Regions from separate parts of the Neobacillus sp. D3-1R genome, predicted to be linked through region 2. Evidence: a T-box and tRNA genes for the amino acid it is inferred to sense, from the RefSeq annotation. Region 2 holds a T-box; the other holds one or more tRNA genes.
What was found. A T-box is a leader RNA that pairs with one kind of tRNA and senses whether it is charged. The one in region 2 lies ahead of ACSBPO_RS16010 (glycine--tRNA ligase), so its partner is inferred to be a tRNA-Gly.

Region 1 (5,079 bases), 1.2 Mb from region 2:
CTCGACTTTCCAAAGGAAATGCTCGAGTTTTAAATTTTATGCTCGACTTTCCAAAGGAAATGCTCGAGTTTTAAATTTTATGCTCGACTTTCCAAAGGAAATGCTCGAGTTTTAAATTTTATGCTCGACTTTCCAAGGGTAATGCTCGAGTTTTCATCCCCAAATCAGATTGGAGCTGATTGAATCAATTAGCCTTTCAATCGTGATAAAAAAAGCAGAGCCCAGTTGGGACCCTGCTATATGATGTATTATTTTTCAGCCAGCTTCAAAATTTCATTTTGGATTTTTTGTTGGATCTCTTCTACTTTTCCAAAGTCCATTGCATTGATATAAATTTCTTCTAAATCATCGTGCAATGCCTTGGCATTGGTTAAGAAGGATGTAGCTTCAGTCATTTTATCCTTATATCGTTTAGCGATATCAGCTAAATCCTCTGCAAAAATATCATCAGTTCCTGGTGCAATTAAGGATTCATACATGTCAATAATTTCATCTGAACTATTACTTGGGAAATATTCATGTGGTGCTGTGCTATCAAATATAGCAAAACCAATCTCTCTTACAATTACCATATCAAGGCTGTTAGGATCGAATCCGCAGTGGTACACCTCGACATCAAAGCCTCTTTCTTCCGCAGCAGTTGCTAACTTTTTCAACATAGTAGATTTTCCAGAGCCAGGACGGCCTTTAATAAAATAACGTTTTGCTACATCTTCAGTTAGATTTGGAACATAATCTACTGCTCCTTTTGGAGTAGCTGCTCCTAAGAAACGATGTCTAACGTCTGCCTTTTTATGCAATCGCATTTTCCCAAAAAGTTTTTCTATTAAGCTATCTGTGAGGTCATTCGCTTTTTCAAAGTCCATGCTATTAATATAAATTTTTTCCCACTCATCATGGATTTTTAACGCTTCTGCAAACGTTGAATAAGCCGTTTGGAAAGACTCTGAAATCTTCCCGCTAATTTTTAATATATTGTCTTTTTTTAGTTTTAATTTGCTAGCATCCCAAGCTTCACCTAAATTTATATACTCCTCAATAGCTCCTGGAGCAGTTGGTTCAATCACATGAGGGGCCGTACCATCCACAATACCAACATTTAATCCCTTGATAATTACACCATCAATGGAATCATTATCAGAAGAACAATGTAAAAGCTCAATATCAAAGCCTCTTTTCATCCACTCATTGCCTACTTTTTTCATTAGAGATGATTTTCCCGTTCCAGGTCCACCTTTTAAAATGAATAATCGATCTAACCCTTGTAAGTTAGAGTTGTAGAGATTATGGAAACCGCGTGCCGTGTTTCCTCCTGCATAATAGTTTAAAATTTTACCTGCCACGTTCAACACTCCTTTTCTGTGACATTGTCATCACTTCACAAACTATGTTATGCATGAAGTAAATATAGGTGAATGCCTATTTTTTACAAAGTTAATGCATACCGATTTCTAAGAACTTGAATAACGGCAAAAAAACAGCATCGTAAAGGATGCTGTTTCTTAAATCTTTAATCATTTATTTTTATGTATGAGACGTTAAAAGTTGTTTACGCGCCTTAGAGGATTCGAACCTCTGACCGTACGCTTAGAAGGCGTATGCTCTATCCAGCTGAGCTAAAGGCGCAATTTTATGGCGGAGAAGGAGGGATTTGAACCCTCGCGCCGGTTACCCGACCTACACCCTTAGCAGGGGCGCCTCTTCAGCCTCTTGAGTACTTCCCCAAATAAAAAAAATGGCTCCGCAGGTAGGACTCGAACCTACGACCGTTCGGTTAACAGCCGAATGCTCTACCACTGAGCTACTGCGGAACAATTTTATGGTGGGCCTAAATGGACTCGAACCATCGACCTCACGCTTATCAGGCGTGCGCTCTAACCAGCTGAGCTATAGGCCCCTATTAAAATTGGAGCGGGTGATGGGAATCGAACCCACGACATCAGCTTGGAAGGCTGAGGTTTTACCATTAAACTACACCCGCATATATTAAAATTTGGAGGCAACACCCGGATTTGAACCGGGGATAAAGGTTTTGCAGACCTCTGCCTTACCACTTGGCTATGCTGCCTTAAGGTTGGCTGGGCTAGCTGGATTTGAACCAACGCATGTCGCAGTCAAAGTGCGATGCCTTACCGCTTGGCTATAGCCCAATCATATTAGTTAAAATGGGGCGATTGACGGGAATCGAACCCGCGAGTACCAGAGCCACAATCTGGCGTGTTAACCACTTCACCACAACCGCCATTATAAATAGTTTATTTTCATTAACGCAAAAAAAGCCATAATTATTTTGCTATCACAAAAATACATGGTGGAGGGGGACGGATTCGAACCGCCGAACCCAAAGGAGCGGATTTACAGTCCGCCGCGTTTAGCCACTTCGCTACCCCTCCATAAAATATGGAAAAATGGTGGCTCAGGACGGAATCGAACCGCCGACACAAGGATTTTCAGTCCTTTGCTCTACCGACTGAGCTACTGAGCCAATATATTAATTTCTATCAAAAATATAAATGGCGGTCCCGACGGGAATCGAACCCGCGATCTCCTGCGTGACAGGCAGGCATGTTAACCGCTACACCACGGGACCATAGATACATTTTACTTAAAAAAATGGATTATTGCGGGGGCAGGATTTGAACCTGCGACCTTCGGGTTATGAGCCCGACGAGCTACCGGGCTGCTCCACCCCGCGTCGATAATAATATATTTCGCTTTATACATGCACCATTTTAAAATAAATATGGCGGAGGAAGAGGGATTCGAACCCCCGCGCGGTTTAACCCGCCTGTCGGTTTTCAAGACCGATCCCTTCAGCCGGACTTGGGTATTCCTCCGTAATATTAAGGACAGTTATTTTTCTATCGAAAAATATTTGGTGGAGTCTAGGGGGATCGAACCCCTGACCTCCTGCGTGCAAGGCAGGCGCTCTCCCAGCTGAGCTAAGACCCCAGGATAGTTATAATTAAATTAGTGGTCGGGAAGACAGGATTCGAACCTGCGACCCCTTGGTCCCAAACCAAGTGCTCTACCAAGCTGAGCTACTTCCCGTAAATATGGCGCGCCCGAAAGGAGTCGAACCCATAACCTTCTGATCCGTAGTCAGACGCTCTATCCAATTGAGCTACGGGCGCATTTTATTCTCATCTTTTCTTATCTATTAAAAGATTTAAGGAAAGTTCTTTTCGCTATCGCGAAAAAACTTTGGTGCCGAGGACCGGAATCGAACCGGTACGGTAGTCACCTACCGCAGGATTTTAAGTCCTGTGCGTCTGCCAGTTCCGCCACCCCGGCATTTGTTGGAGCGGAAGACGGGATTCGAACCCGCGACCCCCACCTTGGCAAGGTGGTGTTCTACCACTGAACTACTTCCGCGCACATTTTTCGCTATGAAAAAAAACATGGTGCGGGTGAAGGGAGTCGAACCCCCACGCCTTGCGGCGCCAGATCCTAAGTCTGGTGCGTCTGCCAATTCCGCCACACCCGCATATGATAATTTCCTTTACTATCGTAAAAAATCTGGTGAGCCATGAAGGACTCGAACCTTCGACCCTCTGATTAAAAGTCAGATGCTCTACCGACTGAGCTAATGGCTCCAATAAAAAATGCCGGCGAGAGGACTTGAACCCCCAACCTACTGATTACAAGTCAGTTGCTCTACCAATTGAGCTACACCGGCATAATATAAGCTAATCTTCAATATCATAATTTTAAGGAAAGTTCTTTTCGCTCTCGCGAAATTAAGAATAGATCTTTTTACTATCGTAAAAAATCTATGGTGGAGGATGACGGGATCGAACCGCCGACCCTCTGCTTGTAAGGCAGATGCTCTCCCAGCTGAGCTAATCCTCCAAAATAATAAGGAACTTTCTTTTCGCTGTCGCGATTTAATGAAACTTCTTTTCACTATCGTGAAAAAAGATTGGTGACCCATACGGGATTCGAACCCGTGTTACCGCCGTGAAAGGGCGGTGTCTTAACCGCTTGACCAATGGGCCATATTAAACTGTTTATATGGCTCCGCAGGTAGGACTCGAACCTACGACCGTTCGGTTAACAGCCGAATGCTCTACCACTGAGCTACTGCGGAACAATATTATGCCTGGCGACGTCCTACTCTCACAGGAGGAATCCTCCAACTACCATCGGCGCTGAGAAGCTTAACTTCCGTGTTCGGTATGGGAACGGGTGTGACCTTCTCGCCATCGCCACCAGACTATATTTTGTTGAGGTTTTTGTTCCCTCAAAACTAGATAATGTATTAGAAGAAGTAAAAACGAGTTTGCCTAATTTGGATATCCAAATGTTTTGGTTAAGTCCTCGAACGATTAGTATCAGTCAGCTCCACACGTCACCGCGCTTCCACCTCTGACCTATCAACCTGATCATCTTTCAGGGTTCTTACTAGCTTGCGCTATGGGAAATCTCATCTTGAGGGGGGCTTCATGCTTAGATGCTTTCAGCACTTATCCCGTCCGCACATAGCTACCCAGCGATGCCTTTGGCAAGACAACTGGTACACCAGTGGTGCGTCCATCCCGGTCCTCTCGTACTAAGGACAGCTCCTCTCAAATTTCCTACGCCCACGACGGATAGGGACCGAACTGTCTCACGACGTTCTGAACCCAGCTCGCGTACCGCTTTAATGGGCGAACAGCCCAACCCTTGGGACCGACTACAGCCCCAGGATGCGATGAGCCGACATCGAGGTGCCAAACCTCCCCGTCGATGTGGACTCTTGGGGGAGATAAGCCTGTTATCCCCGGGGTAGCTTTTATCCGTTGAGCGATGGCCCTTCCATGCGGAACCACCGGATCACTAAGCCCGACTTTCGTCCCTGCTCGACTTGTAGGTCTCGCAGTCAAGCTCCCTTGTGCCTTTACACTCTACGAATGATTTCCAACCATTCTGAGGGAACCTTTGGGCGCCTCCGTTACTCTTTAGGAGGCGACCGCCCCAGTCAAACTGCCCACCTGACACTGTCTCCCACCCCGATAGAGGGGTGCGGGTTAGAATTTCAATACAGCCAGGGTAGTATCCCACCGACGCCTCCACCGAAGCTGGCGCTCCGGCTTCTCA
Region 2 (5,079 bases):
TTTTTTCTTGGATAAAGTTTACAAGTTCTGCGATAGGGATACGTTTTTGTTCCATTGTATCTCTGTCCCTTACCGTAACCATGTTATCTTCTTTCGAATCAAAATCATAGGTAATACAGTACGGAGTACCAATTTCATCATGACGACGATAACGTTTACCAATTGAACCTGCCTCATCATAATCCACTAAAAAGTGTTTAGATAATTCGGCAAAAACTTCTTTTGCTTCTTCAGACAACTTTTTAGATAATGGCAAAATAGCAGCCTTATAAGGAGCTAATGCTGGGTGGAAATGCATAACCGTTCTTGAAGTACCATCTTCAAGCTGTTCTTCATCATAAGCATCAATTAAAAAGGCTAACGTTACACGATCTGCTCCAAGTGATGGCTCGATACAGAAAGGAACGTAACGTTCATTCGTTTCCGGATCAATATAATTAAAGTCTTCCCCAGAGTATTGCATATGCTGTTTTAAATCGTAATCTGTTCTTGATGCAACACCCCATAACTCACCCCATCCGAATGGGAATTTAAACTCAAAATCAGTTGTTGCGTTACTGTAGTGAGATAGCTCATCTTCAGAATGGTCACGAAGTCTCAAATTCTCTTCATTCATTCCTAAAGTCAATAACCACTGTTCAGCAAAGTTTTTCCAATAATTAAACCATGTTAATTCTTCACCTGGTTTACAGAAGAATTCAAGTTCCATTTGTTCAAATTCTCTAGTACGGAAAGTAAAGTTACCTGGAGTAATTTCATTACGAAAACTTTTTCCGATTTGAGCAATACCAAATGGTAACTTCTTTCTCATTGTACGTTGTACATTTTTAAAGTTAACAAAAATACCTTGAGCTGTTTCGGGACGTAAGAAGATTTCGTTCGTGCTAGATTCAGTAACACCTTGGAAGGTTTTAAACATTAAATTAAATTGTCTAATACCTGTGAAATCATGGCTACCACAGTCAGGACAAGCGATATTATGTTCTTTCACTAGTTCTTCCATTTTTTCAAATGGTAAACCATCTACGACCATTTCCATACCTTTTTCTTCCAGTGCATTTTCAATTAATTTATCTGCACGATGTCTCGCTTTACAATTCTTACAATCAATCATCGGATCATTAAAATTACCAATATGACCCGAAGCTTCCCAAGTTCTAGGATTCATAAGGATACTTGCATCTAATCCCACATTATATGGTGATTCTTGGACAAACTTTTTCCACCATGCTCGTTTAATGTTATTTTTAAATTCTACCCCTAAAGGGCCGTAATCCCACGTATTGGCAAGGCCACCATAAATCTCAGACCCAGGAAATACAAAACCTCTATGCTTTGCGTGAGAGACGATTTGTTCCATAGTTGCACTCATTTTTTTCGCTCCTTCTTATAAAATTTTACTTTTGCATAGGAGATAAGAATCAATAAAAAAACTCCCATCCCTATGCCTCAGCATAGGGACGAGAGTTACCCGCGGTTCCACCCTATTTGCCACCTTCTAAAAGTGGCCACTTTATTAAAATGCTGCTCCAGAATGCCTTCCCAAATCCCTTATACCCTAGCTCGCACCATCCTAGGTTCGCTTTTATAAGAATTATTTAGTACTCTTTTCCATCAATGCAACTATTTTTTATGTAATAAAAATATTATCTTAAAGCATACTTTCTTGTCAACATTGTTAAAATTTTAATATATCTAGCTAGAATTTAAATTTATCCATTTGATCAAGGAATCTTTTGGACTTTATATGTAAACCTGAATATTCCTCAAAATAAGCATCTATCACTGTCTTAAGTTCTTTTTTTGTTTCATCTTTTACTGAGATATTACCAAGTCTTGATAAATCAAAAAAATAAAAGATTCTTAAGAGCTTTATGGTCGAACTAGAAATTTTCATATGGTAGGGATCTTTTTCTATACACCTATGACAAATAAAACCGTTTTCCCGAATGGAAAATGAAAAATGACCGTCTGTTTCTCCACAAACGGCACATTTATTTAGAACTGGATAGAGCCCAAGTAAATTTAACATTTTCATTTCGTAAATATGAATGAGAATATCTACGTCATATTCCTCATTCATATAGTTTAAGGTTTGAAATAAAAGTTCGAATAAGTAAGGATTAGGTTTTTTTTCATCTGTACATTTATCCGTTAATTCCAAAATATAACTTGCGTAAGCCGTCATGACAATATCTTCACGAATGTTTCTCATAGAAGAAAGGATTTCTCCTTGTTGCAACGTGCCTAGACCTGTCCCTCTTTGAATTAAAAAGTAACCGTAGGTGAACAGCTGAGTGATGGCTGCCAACCGACTATTGGGCTTTTTCGCACCCCTAGCCATCACTCCTACCTTTCCCCATTCACGAGTATATATGGTTACAATTTTGTTTGTTTCACTGTAATCAATCGCTCTTATGACGATGCCCTCACATTTTTGAAGCATCTAGCGTCACCATCCAATATATTTGTGACAAATCTATGAGATGGGAAAATCAACCTCTGCTAGCTCTTCCTCCTGATTTCTGGGTATTTCTTGCTTTTCCTTCTCTAACTCCTTAAAGATTAGATAAGTGTCAATATTACCTGTCTGGGAAAATACTTTCCAGGTAAAATCTAACATCGAAAACCCCACCTTTCAATTTTTAACTAGCAATAAAAATTTAAATCCCTATCCTTGAGTTTATCTTTGCCAACATCTCCAATTTCATGACACGAAAAATTTACTAATCCTAATCATGCATAAACAATATTTTTTTTAATATTGTATAAAGGTGAACCTAATCAATACTCATCTTCTCTAAATCCGTAATCACGTAACTGCCCCATTTTATTTCGCCAATCTTTTTGAACTTTTACCCAAAGCTCTAGAAATACTTTTGACCCTAATAAATTTTCAATATCAGTTCTCGCACGTTTTCCTATTTCCTTTAACATCGAACCTTGTTTTCCAATAATAATTCCTTTTTGAGAGTCCCGTTCTACAATAACCGTTGCCATCACATGAATCACATCTTGATTTTCACGCCGTTCCATTTTATCAATCACTACTGCTAGTGAATGTGGAATTTCTTCCCTTGTTAGATGGAGCGCTTTTTCACGAATTAACTCTGATACAATGAACCTCTCAGGATGGTCTGTTACTTGATCTGCAGGATAATATTGTGGTCCTTCCGGTAGATACTTTTTAATAACTTCAAGAAGGTGTTCGACATTATTTCCTTCTAATGCTGAGATCGGTACAATTTCTTGGAATGGATATTTTTCTTTATAGGACTCGATTAGAGTCAATAAATTATCCGGGTGTATTTTGTCTATTTTATTGATGATTAAGAAAATAGGCGTTTTAACTGTTTGGAACTTTTCAATTATAAATTCTTCACCACGACCAAATCCCTCTTCAGCATTAACCATAAAAAGAATAAGGTCTACCCCTTTTAGTGTGTTTTGTGCGACCTTCATCATAAAGTCACCCAATTTATGCTTTGGTTTATGAATCCCTGGCGTATCGATAAAGATAAATTGTGAATCATTTGTAGTTAGAACACCTTGAACTTTATTTCGAGTAGTTTGTGGCTTATCACTCATAATGGCTATTTTTTGTCCTATCACCCTATTTAGGTATGTTGACTTACCAACGTTCGGGCGACCAATGATTGAGATAAAACCTGACTTATATTTACTGCTTTGTTTTGTATTATTCATTATTTTCCTCCGATGCAAGGTCTTCTAGTGAGTATGAAATAGGCAATTTTAGGTAATCATTTCACAAATAAAATGTTGTTCCTTTATTTTACCTCATTTCATCTTCTATTTCATTATTTGTTGCAAAAACGTAATAAAAAAATTTGAATTTTCTAAACATTTAACGTTATTAACCTTATTTATGTCATTTTATCGAAAGAAAAATCGTTTTTCAAATCACTAACAAAAAAAGGTGTCCTAATATGACACCTCACTTCAAAACAATATGTAAATCTTCGGTCCAAAAATCATAATACCTATTATCACGGATAGTAATGCATAGATTAATACAGCTCCAGCGGCAATATCTTTAGCTTGCTTTGCTAGTGGGTGGTATTCGTTTGTTACTAGATCCACCACTCGTTCGATAGCAGAATTCATCATTTCCAATACCATCATTCCACCGATTGCAATCAGGATCAATATCCATTCTGTTTTAGAAATGGATAAAAGAATCGCTGCAGCAATAACCAAAATGGAAATGAAGATATGAATCCGGAAATTTCTTTCCTGAATAACACAAGTAATCATACCTTCAATCGCAAATTTAAATGTTTGACTCATCCGATATTTTCGCTGTTTATCTTTTAAGTCCGTATTCATCTAAAAGTTCCTTTTGTAAAGAAAACATGGCTTTTTCTTCCTCTTCTGTTTCATGGTCATATCCTAATAAATGCAGAAATCCATGGACAGCTAAGAATCCTAATTCTCTTAGAAAAGAATGTCCATATTCTTCCGCCTGTTCTTTGGCTTTTGGGATCGAAATGATAATATCTCCTAGAACTCTAGGCTGTTCAGCGCCAACCACTTCAATCTCACCTTCACCCAACTCTTCCATAGCAAAAGAAATAACATCTGTTGGCTTATCTTTTTGTCTATACTCTAAATTAATCTCATGAATTCTTTCGTTAGTAACAAAGGTTAAAGAAAGTTCACTTTCCGACTCAACAGCTTGTTTTTCTGCAGTAAAATTTAATAATTTTTCTAATTCTTGCATTTCTTCAGGAGTCACTGAATTGGTTTCATCAATTAAATCGATAGCTAGTCTCATTTTTCACTCACCTTTTGCAGATTCATTTTGCGGATATTCGATTCTTGAGTGAAAAATACCTTTTAATGTTTCGCACAATGAATTAGCGACTATATCTAATTCTTTTAAGGTAAGTTCACACTCATTTAACTGCCCATCTTGAAGGCGATCCTTAATAATATTGCGAATAATCGTTTCAATTTGTTCTTCCGTAGGCTGAGACATGGAACGGACTGCCGCTTCTACACTATCAGCAATTCCAACAATCGCTGCTTCCTTCGTCTGAGCTCTCGGACCTGGGTACC

Region 1: it has a tRNA-Gly gene. The T-box ahead of ACSBPO_RS16010 (glycine--tRNA ligase) is inferred to sense a tRNA for this amino acid. The anticodon was not compared.

What each region holds. Positions count from the first base shown of each region.
Region 1 is NZ_CP197471.1:4,338,267-4,343,345, forward strand. It holds gene ACSBPO_RS21740 (PRK06851 family protein) at 249-1,343, opposite strand; tRNA gene ACSBPO_RS21745 (tRNA-Arg) at 1,553-1,626, opposite strand; tRNA gene ACSBPO_RS21750 (tRNA-Ser) at 1,634-1,724, opposite strand; tRNA gene ACSBPO_RS21755 (tRNA-Asn) at 1,737-1,811, opposite strand; tRNA gene ACSBPO_RS21760 (tRNA-Ile) at 1,821-1,897, opposite strand; tRNA gene ACSBPO_RS21765 (tRNA-Gly) at 1,908-1,981, opposite strand; tRNA gene ACSBPO_RS21770 (tRNA-Cys) at 1,995-2,068, opposite strand; tRNA gene ACSBPO_RS21775 (tRNA-Gln) at 2,076-2,150, opposite strand; tRNA gene ACSBPO_RS21780 (tRNA-His) at 2,167-2,242, opposite strand; tRNA gene ACSBPO_RS21785 (tRNA-Tyr) at 2,310-2,393, opposite strand; tRNA gene ACSBPO_RS21790 (tRNA-Phe) at 2,410-2,485, opposite strand; tRNA gene ACSBPO_RS21795 (tRNA-Asp) at 2,515-2,590, opposite strand; tRNA gene ACSBPO_RS21800 (tRNA-Met) at 2,622-2,695, opposite strand; tRNA gene ACSBPO_RS21805 (tRNA-Ser) at 2,745-2,837, opposite strand; tRNA gene ACSBPO_RS21810 (tRNA-Ala) at 2,877-2,952, opposite strand; tRNA gene ACSBPO_RS21815 (tRNA-Pro) at 2,975-3,051, opposite strand; tRNA gene ACSBPO_RS21820 (tRNA-Arg) at 3,058-3,134, opposite strand; tRNA gene ACSBPO_RS21825 (tRNA-Leu) at 3,206-3,294, opposite strand; tRNA gene ACSBPO_RS21830 (tRNA-Gly) at 3,301-3,375, opposite strand; tRNA gene ACSBPO_RS21835 (tRNA-Leu) at 3,403-3,487, opposite strand; tRNA gene ACSBPO_RS21840 (tRNA-Lys) at 3,521-3,596, opposite strand; tRNA gene ACSBPO_RS21845 (tRNA-Thr) at 3,607-3,679, opposite strand; tRNA gene ACSBPO_RS21850 (tRNA-Val) at 3,777-3,852, opposite strand; tRNA gene ACSBPO_RS21855 (tRNA-Glu) at 3,924-3,998, opposite strand; tRNA gene ACSBPO_RS21860 (tRNA-Asn) at 4,016-4,090, opposite strand; rRNA gene rrf (5S ribosomal RNA) at 4,101-4,216, opposite strand; rRNA gene ACSBPO_RS21870 (23S ribosomal RNA) at 4,309-5,079, opposite strand, start outside.
Region 2 is NZ_CP197471.1:3,108,597-3,113,675, forward strand. It holds gene ACSBPO_RS16010 (glycine--tRNA ligase) at 1-1,372, opposite strand, end outside; T-box leader at 1,454-1,627, opposite strand; gene recO (DNA repair protein RecO) at 1,700-2,446, opposite strand; gene ACSBPO_RS16020 (YqzL family protein) at 2,480-2,623, opposite strand; gene era (GTPase Era) at 2,785-3,705, opposite strand; gene ACSBPO_RS16030 (diacylglycerol kinase family protein) at 3,961-4,347, opposite strand; gene ybeY (rRNA maturation RNase YbeY) at 4,325-4,795, opposite strand; gene ACSBPO_RS16040 (HD family phosphohydrolase) at 4,799-5,079, opposite strand, start outside.